Linked DNA regions of Labrys monachus. The protein of the gene in region 1 interacts with the protein of each later gene in a pairwise test. Links are inferred from orthologs where the notes say so. Each region holds a gene or a part of one and is shown on either strand. Other genes may lie near its edges.

What was found.
Region 2: the proteins of rplK (region 1) and J3R73_RS25125 interact in binary tests that used the Escherichia coli proteins (3 or more experiments, as listed by UniProt). The link is inferred for Labrys monachus from one-to-one orthologs.

Annotation. Positions count from the first base shown.
Region 1 is NZ_JAUSVK010000001.1:4,268,066-4,276,277, reverse strand. Bases 4,458-7,396 are described here. They hold rplK (50S ribosomal protein L11), read left to right. Parts: upstream 4,458-5,680; coding sequence 5,681-6,112; downstream 6,113-7,396. Other genes in these bases: rplA (50S ribosomal protein L1), read left to right, coding at 6,117-6,815; nusG (transcription termination/antitermination protein NusG), read left to right, coding at 4,917-5,450; secE (preprotein translocase subunit SecE), read left to right, coding at 4,707-4,904. In the rest of the region: J3R73_RS19580 (acyltransferase), read right to left, coding at 1-791; J3R73_RS19575 (hypothetical protein), read left to right, coding at 1,108-1,668; J3R73_RS19570 (TrmH family RNA methyltransferase), read right to left, coding at 1,694-2,467; tuf (elongation factor Tu), read left to right, coding at 3,011-4,201; rplJ (50S ribosomal protein L10), read left to right, coding at 7,401-7,919; rplL (50S ribosomal protein L7/L12), read left to right, coding at 7,973-8,212. UniProt on the Escherichia coli protein: Forms part of the ribosomal stalk which helps the ribosome interact with GTP-bound translation factors.
Region 2 is NZ_JAUSVK010000001.1:5,487,476-5,495,582, forward strand. The notes cover bases 2,572-5,405. They hold J3R73_RS25125 (50S ribosomal protein L11 methyltransferase), read left to right. Parts: upstream 2,572-3,446; coding sequence 3,447-4,364; downstream 4,365-5,405. Other genes in these bases: J3R73_RS25120 (aminotransferase), read left to right, coding at 2,572-3,391; J3R73_RS25130 (aminopeptidase P family protein), read left to right, coding at 4,461-5,405. In the rest of the region: J3R73_RS25110 (SDR family NAD(P)-dependent oxidoreductase), read left to right, coding at 11-775; J3R73_RS25115 (cytochrome P450), read right to left, coding at 789-2,024; more of J3R73_RS25120, read left to right, coding at 2,213-2,571; more of J3R73_RS25130, read left to right, coding at 5,406-6,275; J3R73_RS25135 (TspO/MBR family protein), read left to right, coding at 6,332-6,817; NAD-dependent DNA ligase LigA, read right to left, coding at 6,884-8,107. UniProt on the Escherichia coli protein: Methylates ribosomal protein L11.

The DNA.
Region 1 (8,212 bases):
TCGCGCCCCCAGGGCACGACGGGATCGGCGCCCGCGCGCATGTGAAGGAAGAGGCCGAACACGCCGACCGCCAGGGGAACGGTCCCGAGCGACATGTCATGGCCTTTCGGAAACCTGTCGAAGACATACCAGCCTTCGGCGATATGGATCGCCGCTCCGGCCAGAACCAAGGCGGCGAGCATGGGGATTGCCGGTATCCGTCCCTTTTTCATGGCATGGCCCAGCACGAGGAAGAGCGGCGCGAAGAAGAGGCCGTTGCGGTAGATCCACACGATCGCGTCGAAGTTCCGCGATCGCGCATAGAGCGCGAGCGCCGTTCCGACGAGATAGAGGGTGGCGGAAAGCGCGAGGCCGCCCTTGAGGCCGACACGGCGGACGGCGAACCAGCCGAGTGCGGTGCCGATGAACAGCGCCGGCAGAAACCACAGATGAAACCCGGCGCCGCCGCTCAGCGGAATGAAGATGTAGGAGCGGATGCTGGCCGGGTTCGGAAACGTGCCGGGATAGAAGACCTGCGATATCTCGCAGAAGGTGTAGAACGCAACCCAGATGACGAAGGGGACGAGGAGCCGCCTGAACAGCCTGAGGAGAGGCTCGACGGGCGCGGCAAGCGAATCGTCCTTCCACAAATAGCCGGAAATCAGGAAGAAGACGGGAACCGCGAAACGGCAGAGTTCATCGACGACGAATCCGATGGCGCGATCGTCGCCGAAAATCCCGTATGCATTGGCGTGGAGCGAAATGACGGCGACCAGAGCGACGAGCCTGGCCATCTCGATCCCACTATGCACCTTCAACGGCGTATGTCCTTCGCTGTAATCAAGGCCCGGGGTGGCGTTTGCGATCGGTTCTTCGCCTGCATGGCAGAGGCCTTGCGCGACGGTATCATGGTCGTTTCCAGACGCCTATGTCTACATCTGGAACCTCGCTCGAAAGCGCGGATCGCAGTCTAAGGGCAGATTGTTACTTGGACGTGTCGGTCTTGCGCGGATGCGGCCGCGGGCCGGGCCACCGGCGAGGCGTTCCGTCCCGCTATGCTTAACAAATCGTTATTCCGCCCAGATCCTGCGCTATCAGGCCGGAGATGTCATCTGGAGGATGGGACCCGTGCCCTTGCCCGTCATACGTTTGCTGACGATTTCGGTGCTCGTCTCGGTGGCCTTGCCGGCGGCGCCGGCGATGGCCGGCTGGCGCGACGGCTATTATTATGACGATGGCGGCTGGGGAGGGGACTATTATGCGCCGCTCCCCCGCCGTCCGATGTATGACCCGCAGGACTATGCGCCCGACGACGGCGACTATCAGGCGCCCTGGGCGCAGCGCAGGGCCTATGCGCCGCGCTATCGCTACGAACCCGCCTATGGCGAGGTGCCGGATGCCGGCGCCGCCCCGGCACGGCCTCCGATTCCCCCGCGCAATGTCGAGACGGCGCTGCCGGACGCGCCCTATGCCGGACCTGACCGGTCGGGCTCCGGCGCGCCGCCGAAAAAGCCGCCCGCCAAGCCCAGGCTGGCATCGATCGCGCCGGCGGCCCGGCCGGCCGCGGTGCGCATACCCCTGGCCCTTCCCGTCCCCCGCCCGAACCTGGAGAGCATGGACTTCGATTCGGCCACGCCCTCGATCGGATCATCTCCGTCCAAGCCGAGTGCCAGCCAGGTCCAGCGCTGACGCATCCGCGCTGTGGCCGGCGCGCTCAAGCCTTGACTTGCTGCCGCGCGACGTAGAGCGCCAGCGCTGCGGCGTTGGAGACGTTGAGGCTCTTGATGGCGCCAGGCATGTCGAGCCGAGCGAGGGCGTCGCACAGCGACCGCGTCCGCTGGCGCAGGCCCTTGCCCTCGGCGCCGAGGACGAGCGCGAGCGGACCGGACAGGGGCGTGCCTTCCAAGGTCGCCGGCCCCTCGGAATCGAGGCCGACGCGCATCACGCCGCTGTCGCCCATCTCGTCGAGCGTATCGCCGAGATTGCGCACCGACACGATCGGCACATGCTCGAGGCCGCCGGAGGCGGATTTGGCCAGCACGCCGGTCGCGGAGGGCGAATGGCGCTCGGTGGTTATGATCGCCGCGACGCTGAAGGCGGCGGCGGAGCGGACGATGGCGCCGACATTGTGCGGATCGGTGATCTGATCGAGCACCAGTACGATATCGCTGGCGCGCAATTCGCCGAAGGCGGGAGCCGGCAGCGGCGCGGTCTCCAGATAGAGGCCCTGATGGATGGAATCGGCGGTCAGCAGCCGGTCGATCTCGCCGGGGCGGACGATCTGCAGGGGGATGCCGGCCTGGATGTTCTCCTCCGCCAGCCGCCGCGCGGCATTCTCGGTCGCGAGAAGCCGCTTCAGCGTGCGCGCGGGGTTCTGCAGCGCCTCGCGCACGGGGTGCCAGCCATAGATGACGACGGTGTCCGGCGTTCCCGAATCCGGCCGCTCCCGGTGGTGCCCCTGGCGTCCCCTGCGTTCCCTGTCGTTCATCGATACCTCCAGGACAATTGCCATCGCATGGCTGGCGCCGCAAAAAAAGCCCCGATCGTTTGGTTATCCGCCGGGCGCGAAAGTCGGTCGAGGGATTTCGCCTTTTTCGGTTGACAGGTCCCCGCCGCGTCACCATAAGGACGCCCTCGAACGAAGCAGCCGCGCCACTCGGCGGCTTCGGGTCGCAGCGGTGTCACCAGCGCTGCGAAGGACGGTTTGGAGGGGTGCCCGAGTGGTTAAAGGGGACGGACTGTAAATCCGTTGGCTCAGCCTACGTTGGTTCGAATCCAACCCCCTCCACCAAGTCCGATCGGTTGGGACGCGGGTGTAGCTCAATGGTAGAGCAGCAGCCTTCCAAGCTGAATACGAGGGTTCGATTCCCTTCACCCGCTCCATCTTACGATTCGAACGGCGGTCTATCGGGGCGCGGGCGGCGCGGCGCGGAGCAATCTTTTGTTGCGTGCCGCTGCGAAAACGCCTATCGACCCGCGCGATATTTCGCACCGGCGAAATACCCAATCCTCCAATGCTGGAACCGGGGCTATGGCCAAAGAGAAATTTGAACGGAACAAGCCGCACTGCAACATCGGCACGATTGGTCACGTCGACCATGGCAAGACGTCGTTGACGGCAGCGATCACGAAGGTTCTGGCGGAGACGGGCGGGGCGACGTTCACGGCGTATGACCAGATCGACAAGGCGCCTGAAGAGAAGGCGCGCGGCATCACGATCTCGACGGCGCATGTTGAGTACGAGACGAAGAACCGTCACTACGCGCATGTGGACTGCCCGGGTCACGCCGATTATGTGAAGAACATGATCACGGGCGCGGCGCAGATGGACGGCGCGATCCTGGTCGTTTCGGCGGCGGACGGTCCGATGCCGCAGACGCGCGAGCACATCCTGCTGGCGCGCCAGGTCGGCGTTCCCGCGCTGGTGGTGTTTCTGAACAAGGTGGACATGGTCGACGATCCCGAGCTTCTGGAGCTCGTGGAGCTGGAAGTGCGCGAGCTTCTGTCGAAGTACGAGTTCCCTGGGGACGACATCCCGATCACCAAGGGCTCAGCGCTGATGGCGCTGGAGAACAAGTCGCCGGAGATCGGGCATGACGCGATCCTCGAGCTGATGAAGACGGTGGACGACTACATCCCGCAGCCGGAGCGGCCGATCGACCAGCCGTTCCTGATGCCGGTGGAAGACGTGTTCTCGATCTCGGGCCGCGGCACGGTGGTGACGGGACGCGTGGAGCGCGGCATCGTCAAGGTCGGCGAGGAAGTCGAGATCATCGGCATCCGTCCGACGCAGAAGACGACGGTGACGGGCGTGGAGATGTTCCGCAAGCTGCTGGACCAGGGTCAGGCTGGCGACAACATCGGCGCGCTGCTGCGCGGCACCAAGCGCGAGGACGTGGAGCGCGGCCAGGTTCTGTGCAAGCCGGGTTCGGTGAAGCCGCACACGAAGTTCAAGGCCGAGGCCTATATCCTGACGAAGGAAGAGGGCGGTCGCCATACGCCGTTCTTCGGCAATTACCGTCCTCAGTTCTACTTCCGCACGACGGACGTGACGGGGATCGTGACGCTGCCGGAAGGCACGGAAATGGTGATGCCGGGCGACAACATCGCCATGACGGTGAGCCTGATCGTGCCGATCGCCATGGAGGAGAAGCTGCGCTTCGCCATCCGTGAAGGCGGTCGCACCGTCGGGGCCGGCGTCGTCGCCGCCATCATCGAATAGGCCGAAATCGTTTCGACACGCTCGGGAACCGGCGCAGCCTCGGCTGCGCCGTTTCGCTTTACGGAGGCGCGAGGGCTGCGCGCGCGCCGCGGAGCCCTCTCTAAGGCCGTGCGGCGGTGTCGCCGAGGCGCTGGCCTGTGGCACGGTCGTGTGGCATCATCTCCGGGAGATGCCGCAAATTTTGCGGCGATGTCCGCATCAACGGGATTGCGCCGAACCATTTGCGCGGCTATGTAAGCGCCGCGCGGGCATCGCGTAGGGGTATAGCTCAGCTGGTAGAGCGACGGTCTCCAAAACCGTAGGTCGCAGGTTCGATCCCTGCTGCCCCTGCCAATTCACGCGGATGGGGTATTTGCCTCCTTTCGCAGCGATTTATCGGTAGCCGGGGGATGGGGCTTCGCCGCACCCTCGGTTTTGTATTGGCTCGGTCTTGCTTTTGCAGGGCAGGATTTCGACATAGGCGCTGGACTGACGTGAAAGTCCGGCCTGAGGTGGCGGTAGGACGATGGCAAAGACGACACCGTTGCAGTTCCTGCAACAGGTCCGCAATGAAACTAACAAGGTGACCTGGCCGACGCGCCGGGAAACCGTGATCACGGCGATCATGGTCGTGATCTTCGTTGCCGTCATGGCGATCTTCTTTTCGGTCACCGATGCCGTCCTGAAGGCCGGTGTCGGCTTCCTTATCAATCTTGGCCGTTGAGGACGATCGTTGATGGCCAAGCGCTGGTATATCGTTCACGCCTATTCGAACTTCGAGAACAAGGTGGCTCAGTCGATCCGCGAGCAGGTCGCGCAGCGCGGGCTGTCTGACCTGTTCGAGGAGATCCTCGTGCCGACCGAGAAGGTCGTCGAGGTGCGCCGCGGCCGCAAGGTCGACACCGAGCGCAAGTTCTTTCCCGGCTACGTTCTGGTGAAGTGCGAACTCACCGACGAGGTGCATCACCTCATCAAGAACACGCCGAAGGTCACAGGCTTCCTGGGGGCGGACAAGGCCAAGCCGGTACCCATTCCCGATCGTGAGGCCGAACGCATCAAGGGTCAGGTCGCCGACGGCGTCGAGCGTCCGAAGCCCTCCGTCAGCTTCGAGGTCGGCGAGCAGGTGCGTGTCGCCGACGGTCCTTTCGCCTCCTTCAACGGCGTGGTCGAGGAAGTCGACGAGAGCCGTGCCCGCCTCAAGGTGGCGGTTTCCATCTTCGGCCGGGCGACCCCGGTCGAACTCGAATATGCGCAGGTCGAGAAGCTCTGATCTGCCGAGGGGGCTGCGGAAGCACCCCCAGCCCTTGCCGATCTTCGCGAAATCGTCGATTTCGCCCTGAAGATCGCAGGTGTCCGGTGGTCCGATGCGATCGCATTCGGCCGCTGGTACGACGTCGCGGGAGGGGAGGCCGGGCTTGTCGCCGTCCGGCGGAACCGAACCGCGAACTCCGGCCACAGCGATGGCCATCAACCGCGGGGCAACCCGCTCAGGAGCAATAAATGGCGAAGAAGATTACCGGCTACGTCAAGCTGCAGGTGCCGGCGGGTTCTGCCAACCCGTCGCCGCCGATCGGCCCCGCGCTCGGCCAGCGCGGTCTGAACATCATGGAATTCTGCAAGGCCTTCAATGCGCGCACGGCGCAGATGACGAAGGGAACGCCGATTCCCGTCATCATCACCGCCTATCAGGACCGCTCGTTCACCTTCGAACTCAAGCTGCCGCCGGTTTCCTTCTTCGTGAAGGAAGCTGCGGGCATCAAGTCCGGTTCGCAGACGCCGGGCAAGGGTGCCAAGGCGGGCCAGATCACGATCGACCAGATCCGTGAGATCGCCACCAAGAAGCTGCCTGACCTCAATTGCGATACGGTCGAAGCGGCCATGGCAATGGTGAAGGGTTCCGCCCAGTCTATGGGCCTCGAGATCGTCGGGTGATATGATGTCTCATCAGGGAAAGCGCATCCGCGCCGCCAAAGAAGGCGTTAACCGCATCAAGCTCTATGGCCTGGACGAAGCGGTCCAGCTCGTCAAGGAGCGGGCCACCGCCAAGTTCGATGAGACGGTCGAGATCGCCATGAATCTCGGTGTCGATCCCCGCCATGCCGATCAGATGGTCCGCGGCGTCTGCAATCTGCCGAACGGCTCGGGGCGCACGCTGCGCGTCGCCGTGTTCGCGCGCGGCGCCAAGGCCGATGAAGCCCGGGCGGCGGGCGCCGATATCGTCGGCGCCGAGGATCTCGTCGAGATCGTCAATGGCGGCAAGATCGATTTCGACCGCTGCATCGCCACGCCCGACATGATGCCTCTGGTCGGCCGCCTCGGCAAGGTGCTCGGCCCGCGCGGCATGATGCCCAACCCGAAGGTCGGCACCGTGACCATGGACGTCACGTCCGCGGTCAAGGCGTCGAAGGGCGGCTCGGTCGAGTTCCGCGTCGAGAAGGCCGGCATCGTGCACGGCGCGGTCGGCAAGGCGTCATTCGGTTCCGACAAGCTGGCGGAGAACATCAAGGCGTTCGCCGACGCGGTGGTCCGCGCCAAGCCGGCCGGCGCCAAGGGGACCTATGTGCAGCGCGTCGCGCTGTCGTCCACCATGGGCCCCGGCGTGAAGATCGATCCGACGACCCTGCTCGGCGCCTGAGCGGCCGACGACGACATCGGGCCCCGCCTCTGTGGCGGGGCTTTTTTGCGCCCGCGGCGCGTGGCCGCTTCGGCCGGTATGCCACAATATGGCGGAGAGCCTCGAATTAGCTCTTGGCATTTGGCGTCCGAGGCCTTATATCGCGACTCTCACTGAACTGATCAAAGGTTCATGAACCTGGGGTGCGCAAGCGGCCCGGGATTTTGCTGTCCGGAGTTATCCGGATTTTAGACTGGCCGAACGGGCGGGGAAGTTTTTCAAGCCCGGGCGGCCATGTCCTGTCCGAGACTGCAGGCGCGGGGAAACCCGCTTAATTTGCAAAGAAACGCCTGAAAGGGCGCTCTTTTTGCCTGCATAGACGGGGAAGACCGGTTTTTGGTATCCGTTTCGCGGCTGCCTCGTGACTTGGTTCGATCCGACGCACCTGAAACCGCAAGGCATGTGTCATATTGACGCACGCCGGTGACGGGGGACAGGCACTCGAGCGTCGCCTTCAGCACGCCGGTTCGCCGGAGGGTATGGAGGCGGCAAAGTGCAACGGTCAGCTTTTCGTTCTGACGAAGAGCTGCAACCGGAGAGAGCAACGTGGAAAGAGCGGAAAAGCAGGAGTTCATCGGCTTTCTCCAGGAGGTCTTCAAGGCTTCCGGAGTGGTCGTCGTAGCTCACTATTCCGGCCTGACCGTCGCCCAGATGCAGAAGCTGCGCAAGCAGATGAAGCAGGCTGGCGCGACCGTGAAGGTCGCAAAGAACCGCCTCGCCAAGATCGCTCTCGATGGCACGGATGTTGCCAGCATCGCGCCCCTTCTGAAGGGGCCGACCCTGATCGCTTATTCGAGCGATCCGGTGGCAGCACCCAAGGTCGCCGTCGACTTCGCCAAGGGCAACGACAAGTTCGTTATCCTGGGCGGCGCGATGGGCAAGACCTCCTTGGACACGGACGGCGTCAAGGCCCTCGCGACCTTGCCGTCACTCGATGAACTGCGCGCCAAGCTCGTCGGCCTTATCCAGGCTCCGGCGACCAAGGTTGCTCAGGTCGTCACCGCGCCGGCTGCCAAGCTGGCCCGTGTGTTCGAGGCTTATGCCAAGCGAGACGAAGCGGCGTAAGGCCGTTCGCAACCCGATAACCGGTACGAACCAGAATTTAGGAAGAATGGACCATGTCCAAGATTGAAAAGATCGTCGAAGACCTCTCGAGCCTGACGGTTCTCGAAGCCGCTGAACTCGCCAAGGCGCTGGAAGAGAAGTGGGGCGTCTCGGCTGCGGCCGCCGTCGCCGTTGCCGCTGCCCCGGCTGGTGCCGCTGCGCCGGTCGCCGAAGTGCAGACCGAGTTCACGGTCGTCCTCGCCGCTGCCGGCGAAAAGAAGATCGAAGTCATCAAGGAAGTCCGCGCGATCACG
Region 2 (8,107 bases), 1.2 Mb from region 1 along the record:
GGAAGCGGTCATGCAGCTCGGTCTTGCAGGCAAGGGAGTTTTGGTCACGGGCGCCAGCACAGGCATCGGCGCCGCGCTGGCGAAGGCCTTCGCGGCCGAGGGCGCCCTGGTGGCGATCCACTACAATGCGAGCGAGGCGGAGGCCGCGGAGGTGGCGGCGGCCATCACGGCGGCCGGCGGCACGGCAAAGCTCTTCCGCGGCGATTTCGGCCGGCAGGGCGAAGCCAGAAGAGTGGTCGAGGAGGCCGCCAAGGCTCTGGGGCGCCTCGACATCCTCGTCAACAACGCCGGCGCGCTGATCCGGCGCGCGCCCTTCGTGGAAATCGACAGGGAGCTCTACGAGCAGGTCCTGAACCTGAATGTCGGCTCGCTGCTCGAGGCGTCCCAGGCGGCGGTACCCCATATCGAAGCGCAGGGCGGCGGCGCCATCATCAATCTCGGCTCGATCGCCGGCAACAATGGCGGCGCGCCCGGATCCGGCATCTACGCCACCGCCAAGGCGGCCGTGCACAATCTCACCCGCAACATGGCGATGGAACTGGGCGGCAGGAACATCCGCGTCAACGCCATCGCCCCCGGCGTGATCCTCACGCCGTTCCATGCCGCGACGCCGCCCGAGCGCCTCGAATTCGTGCGCAAGAGCACCCAGTTGGGGCGCCTCGGCACAGCCGAGGACTGCGTCGGACCGGTGCTCTTCCTCGCCTCCGACGCGATGAGCGCCTATGTCACCGGGCAGATCCTGCACGTCAACGGCGGACAGCTGATGCCGGCATAGCCGCCGCCCGGAGCTACCACGCCACGTGCAGCGCCGTCAGCCCGTGGAAGTGATAGGTGTCGCCGTAGAGCGCCTCGCCGTCCAGGCGCAGAGCGGGCAGGCGCTCGAACAGGATCGGTAGGGCGACTTCGAGTTCGAGGCGCGCCAGCGGCGCCCCGACGCAGAAATGGATGCCGCCGCCGAAGCTGACATGAGGCGGCCGCTCGCGTTCCGGCCGGAACGCGTCCGGCTCCTCGAAACGCTGCGGGTCGCGATTGGCCGCGCCGAGCAGCAGGCCGATCTCCTCGCCCCTGCGGATCGTCACCGGACCGAGCGCGATGTCCTCCAGCGCGTAGCGGCGGAACATGTGCAGGGGCGGGTCGAAGCGCAGGATCTCCTCGACGGCGTTCTGCGTGTCGGCGAACGCATCCGCCGGCGCCAGCCCCGACTGCAGGACCGCCTTCACCCCGTTGCCGATGGTGTGGACGGTCGCCTCATGGCCGGCATTGAGCAGCAGGATGCAGGTGGAGATCAGTTCGTCCTCGCTCAGGCGGTCGCCCTGCGCCTCGGCGGCGATCAGATGGCTGACGAGATCGTCGCGCGGCGAGGCCCGCCTCCGCCCGACATAATCGCGCAGGAAGGCGCTGAAATCCCGCGCCGCCGCGACGGCCCGGTCCTCGCTCTCGCGCGTGCGGCTGAACTGGTACATCGCCACCATGCGATGCGACCAGTCGAGCAATTGCGGCGCCATCTCGGCGGGCACGCCGAGCAGCTCCGCGATCAGGATCACCGGGATGGGCGTCGCGAAGGCACCGATCAGCTCGGCCCGCCCCTGCCCTTCGAACCGGTCGATCCGGTCATGGGCCAGCGCCGCGATACGCGGGCGGAGCCGCTCGACCTGGCGGGTGACGAAGGCCCGGTTGACGAGGGTGCGCAGGCGCGTGTGGACGGGCGGCTCACGCTCCAGCATGGAATGGGCGTCCACGGCGTAGAAGGGCGCCAGATGCGCGGGGGGCTCGGGCCACCCGAGCTCGGCCCGCGTCGCCACGTGCAGGATCTCCCGGCCCAGCCGCTTGTCGCGGAAGAGATCGAAGACGAGGGCGTGGCTCGCCGCACACCAGCAGCCATAGTCCTGCCAGTGGAACAGCGGCGCGACCTCGCCGATCGCCCGATAGGCCGGATAGGGATTCTGTACGAAATCCGGATCGCGCGGGTCGAGGCGGATCGTCGAGCGTGCGGCGTCGATCGTGAGGCTGGCGGGCAATGTCATGACGGCAGGCCAATGGGTTTTACGATCCAGCGGAATCGCCGGATGGGCAAGGCGTGACGAAATAGGAAGCCGGAGTAAATGGCGTTACCGCGGCAACGGCGTCTGCCCCGGCATTTCCTTTCGGGCCGGCGCCCGCCGACCGCCCGAACGCTCTTGTCTTGCGCGCGGGGCGAGGGCATGACAGGCGCATGCTCCAGTCCCCTCTCCCCACCATCAATCCGAATCTGGTCGACACGGCCACGCCGCCCATTCCGGAGGCGCAGGGCTGGGCGCGGGCCTATGATGGAGCGGCAGGTCCGCTCATCGACCTGTCGCAGGCGGTGCCCGGCTATCCGCCGCACGCCGACCTGCTGGAGCGCCTCGGCCGTAGCGCCGGCGAGGCGGCCACGGCGAGCTACGGCCCGATCCAGGGCGACACCGTCCTGCGCAAGGGCTATGCGGCCCATGTCGCCGCGCTCTACGGGGGCGATGTCGACTGGCGGGACGTCGCCATCACCACCGGCTGCAACCAGGCCTTCTTCATCGCCGCGATCGCCGTGGCCAAGGCCGGCGATTCCGTGCTGCTGCCGACCCCGTGGTACTTCAACCACAAGATGACGCTCGACATGCTCGGCATCGAGGCGCGGCCCCTGCCGAGCCCGGCCGACGGCGGCTTCGTCCCCGACGTCGACGCCGCCGCCAGCCTCATCGACGCGACGACGCGCGCCATCGTCCTCGTCTCGCCCAACAATCCGACCGGCGCGGTCTATCCGCCCCGCACGATCGAGGCCTTCGCGGAGCTGTGCCGCCGGCGCGGCCTCTTCCTCATCCTCGACGAGACCTATCGCGATTTCATCGCAGGGCGACCGCACGGACTCATCGCTTCAGGCGACTATCGCAACACCCTGATCTATCTCTATTCCTTCTCGAAGAGCTACTGCATCCCCGGCCATCGGCTCGGCGCTCTCCATGCTTCGCCCACCCTCTCGCCGGAGATCGGCAAGATCCTCGACACCCTGCAGATCTGCGCGCCGCGCACCGCCCAGGCGCCGGTTGCCTGGGGCATCGAGGGCCTCGCCGCCTGGCGCGAGACCAACCGGCTCGAGATCGAACGCCGGGCCGAGGCCTTCCGGCAGGCCTTCGCCGGCGTAAACGGCTGGAAGATCGATGCGGTCGGCGCCTATTTCGCGTTCCTGCGGCATCCCTTTCCCGGGCAAAGGGCGGCGGACGTGGTCAGGGAGCTCGTCGCCCGCAGCGGCGTGCTGTGCCTGCCCGGTCCCTATTTCGGGCCCGGGCTCGAAGGCCATATGCGGGTCGCCTTCGCCAATGCCGACATCGCGGCGATCGGCGCGCTCCGGGAGCGCTTCATGCGGTTCAGCCCTTCGTGACCCAGGGAGGCTCAATTTTCATTGCCCTTCGCCGGCCGGCGCGATAGCCAAGCACATGCTCGAAGGTCTGCATCCCAACAATCCCACCCATGTCGCCCGCATCGTCACCGACGAGGCCCGGGCGCGCCGCATCGCCGATCTGCTCGGCGAGAGCTTCGATCCGACGGAGACCGCCATTGCGGCCTTCGAGCGCGAGGACGGCACGCCCCGCCCACCCTGGCTCGTCGAGGTCTATTTCCGCTCCGACCCCGACAGGCAGGCGGTGGGCGACCTCATCGCCCTCGCAGCCGGGCCGGACGTCGAGGTCGCCTTCGACAGTTTCGGCGACAAGGATTGGGTGGCGGCGTCGCTGGAAGGCCTTGCGCCGGTGCCGGCGGGGCGCTTCACCATCCATGGCAGCCATGACCGCGCCCGCGTGCCGGCCAACACCATCGCCATCGAGATCGAGGCGGCGCTCGCCTTCGGCACCGGGCACCACGGCACCACGCGCGGCTGCCTGCTCGCGCTCGACGCCCTGCTGAAGCGCAAGCGGCCGCAAAGGCCCCTCGACATCGGCACCGGCACCGGCGTGCTCGCGATCGCCGCGGCCCGTGCCCTCCACCGGCGCGTCCTCGCCTCCGACATCGACCCGGTCGCGATCGCCACCGCGCGCAACAATATCCGCTTCAACCGGGCCGGCGCCTTCGTGACGGCCATCGTCGCCCGCGGCACCACCGCCGGGCCGATCCAGGCCGGCAAGCCCTACGATCTCGTCTTCGCCAACATCCTTGTCGGGCCGCTCGTGCGCCTCGCCGCGCCCATGGCGAAGCTGCTGGCGCCGGGCGCGACGGTGATCCTGTCCGGGCTCCTGCACGCCCATGCCAATGCCGCCCTCGCCGCCTATCGGGCACAGGGCCTGCATCTCGTCCGCCGCATCCCTCTCGACGAATGGACCACGCTGGTCCTCGCCAACGGAAGGGACAAGCCGAGATGATCCGGGTGCCGGGGACGGCATGTCCCCGGCCGCCCTCGAAGACGCCAGACTGCGATGAAGATGCGGACGGGGATGTCCGCGCTGCCGGGGCATGAGATGACCACATTCCAATCCTTCGACGAGATCTCCCAACCCGCGCTCGGCCCGGCCCGCGTCAAGGCCCTTCGCGAGAAGCTGGCCGAGCGAGGGCTCGACGGCTTCGTGGTGCCCCGTTCGGACGAGCACCAGAACGAGTATTGCCCGCCATCCGAAGAGCGCCTGGCGTGGCTGACCGGCTTTGCCGGCTCGGCGGGAATCGCCATCGTGCTCGCTGCCGAAGCGGCGATCTTCGTGGACGGCCGCTACACCGTGCAGGTCCGCGAACAGGTGGATACCGGCACGTTCACGCCGCGTCATCTCGTCGAGGAACCGCCCGAGCGCTGGCTGGAGCGGACCCTCGCGCCCGGCGCCCGCCTCGGCTACGATCCGCGCCTGCAATCGATCAACGAGGTCGAGCGGCTTCGCGCCGCCTGCGAAAAGGCGGGGGCCGCGCTGGTCCCCGTGGAGGACAATCCGGTCGATGCCATCTGGGCCGACCGGCCCGCGCCGCCTCTCGCCTCCATCGTCCTGCACGACGTTTCCCTGGCCGGCGAAAGCAGCGGATCGAAGATCGAGCGGCTGCAGGCAAAGCTCGCCGAGCAGAAGATCGACGCCGTCTTCACCAATGACGCGCATGCCTGCGCCTGGCTGTTCAACATCCGGGGCGGGGACGTCTCGCATACGCCGCTGCCGCTGTCCTATGCACTGGTCCCGGCCAGCGGCGAGCCGACGCTGTTCGTCGACGGCCGCAAATTGTCCAACGCGGTGCGCGACAATCTCTCCCATCACATGGCGATCGCCGAACCGGGCCGGATGGAGGCGGTGCTCGCCGCCGAGGTGAAGGGCAAGACGGTCCGGCTCGATCCTACGATGGTGGTCGAACGCTTCGCCACGCTCGTCGAGCGGGCCGGCGGCAAGGTGCAGAAGGGCAGCGACCCGATCGCGCTGATGCGGGCGGTCAAGAACGAGGCCGAGCAGGCGGGTGCGCGTGCCGCCCATATCCGGGACGGCGCCGCCTTCGTCAGCTTCCTGGCCTGGTTCGACCGGACGGCGCCCGAAGGGACGGAGACCGAGATTTCGACGGCGGAGGCGCTGGAGCATGCCCGCAGCGAGACCGGTGTCCTGAAGGACCTCTCCTTTCCGACCATCTCCGCAGCCGGCCCCAACGCCGCCATTCCGCATTATCGCGTCAGCCGCGCCTCCAACCGGCCGGTCACGCCGGGCCTGTTCCTGATCGATTCGGGCGCCCAATATGTCGACGGCACCACCGACATCACCCGCACGATCGCCGTCGGCGACGTGACGCCCCTGATGCGGGACCGCTATACGAGAGTTCTCAAGGGTCACATCGCCATCGCGCAGGTCCGCTTTCCTAAAGGCGCGTCCGGCTCGCAGCTCGACAGCTTCGCCCGCGCCGCGCTGTGGGAGGTCGGGACGGATTTCGACCACGGCACCGGCCACGGCGTCGGCTCCTACCTGTCGGTGCATGAGGGCCCGCAGCGGATCTCCAAGCTCGGCACCACGCCGCTCGAGCCCGGCATGATCCTCTCCAACGAGCCGGGCTACTACCGGGCCGGCGAGTTCGGCATCCGCATCGAGAACCTGGTGTTGGTGGAAGCGGTCGAGATCGAGGGCGCCGAGCGCCCGATGCAGGGCTTCGAAACGCTGACGCTGGCCCCCATCGACACCCGGCCGATCGACGTCGGTCTTTTGACCCGATCGGAGATCGACTGGCTCGATGCCTATCACCGGCGCGTTCGCGAGGTGCTCTCTCCTCTCGTCGAACCGGACGAACGGGACTGGCTGGAACGGGCGACCGCTCCGATCGGGTGAAACCGCGGCCCTGTCAGAGCGTTGCAACGAAGATACGATTCGGAGGTTCAACGGACATGACGGCACGGGACTGGTTTCGCGCCTTGGTCTGCGTCCTGCTTTGCCTGGGTATCGCCCTGATCGGATCCTACGCGACGGTCAGCGAGATCCCGGTCTGGTACGCCAAGCTCACCAAGCCGATATGGACGCCGCCGAACGGCGTCTTTCCGATCGCCTGGACGCTTCTCTACGTGATGATCGCCGCCTCGCTCTGGCTGTTGTGGAGCCGCACGCCGCCATCGCCGAGGCGCAGCCTCGTGCTCGCGCTCTTCCTGGTCCAGCTCGCTCTCAACGCCGCATGGTCGCCCGTGTTCTTCGGCGGCCACGCGATCATGACCGGTCTGGTGGTGATCGCCGCGCTCGCCGTCGTGCTCGCCTTCACCGTCCGCAAGGCGTTCGCGCTCAATCGCGCGGCAGCCTGGCTGCTGGTGCCCTATCTCCTCTGGGTCTGCTATGCCCTGTCGCTCAACGCGGGCATCGCCATCCTCAATCCCACGTCCTGACTACCGCCCCCGCCCCCTATCCCAGGCCCCGTCGCGCGACATGCCGGTCAGGGGACCGGCACACCGTCAGGCGTTCTGCGCGCCGCTCACCAGGTCGAACCACTCATCCTCGTTGATGACCTTGACACCGTGCTTCTGCGCCTCCGCGAGCTTCGAGCCGGCGCCGGGGCCCGCCACCACGAGATCGGTCTTCTTCGACACCGAGCCGGAGACCTTCGCGCCCAGCCGGTCGGCCATCGCCTTGGCTTCGTCACGGCTCATGCGCTCGAGCGCGCCGGTGAACACCACCGTCTTGCCCGCCACCGGGCTCGCGGCCTGCGGCTTCTCGGCGTCGGCGATGCGGATCTCGGCCGTCAAGCGTTCGAGAACGGCGAGGTTGTGGGCCTCGCTGAAATAGGCGCCGACCGCTTCCACCACGGTCTCGCCGATCTGATCGATGGCGTCCATCTCGGCCGCCGCTTCCTCATCCTTGGCGGCGATGCGCAGGGCCGCCTGCTCGAAGGACGTCCAGGAGCCATAGGCCCGCGCGAGCTGACGGGCCGTCGTCTCGCCGATATGGCGGATGCCGAGCGCGTAGATGAAGCGCTCGAGCGGCACCTCCCGCCGCGCCTCGATCGCCGCGAACAGGTTGCGCGAACTCGTCTCGCCGAACCCTTCGCGATCCCTGAGCTTCTTGAGGTTGCGGCGATCGCGGGCGGCCAGGGTGAAGATATCGGCGGGCTCTCGCACCGGCAGTTCGGTGTCCTCGAAGAAGGAGGCGATCTGCTTTTCCCCCAGCCCCTCGATGTCGAAGGCCCGACGGGAGACGAAATGGCGCAGATGCTCGATCTTCTGGAACGGGCAGGCGAACTCGCCCGAGCAGCGCCGCACCACCCCCTCCTCGCCGGTGGCGGTGCTCTCGCGCACGGTCGGGGTCCGAAGCGGACAGGGACAGGTCTCAGGCGCGCGATAGGGAACGGCGCCCTCCGGCCGCCTTTCGAGAACGACGCCCAGGATCTGGGGAATGACGTCACCGGCGCGTTGCACGATGACGGTATCGCCGATGCGCACATCCTTGCGCGCGATCTCGTCCTCATTGTGCAGGGTCGCGTTGGAGACCACCACGCCGCCGACGGTGACCGGCTGCAGCTTGGCCACCGGCGTGAGAGCACCGGTCCGGCCGACCTGGATCTCGATGTCGCGCAGCAGGGTCGTCGCCTTCTCGGCGGTGAATTTATGGGCGGTGGCCCAGCGCGGCGAGCGTGATACGAAGCCGAGCCGCTGCTGCAGGTCGAGGCGGTCGACCTTGTA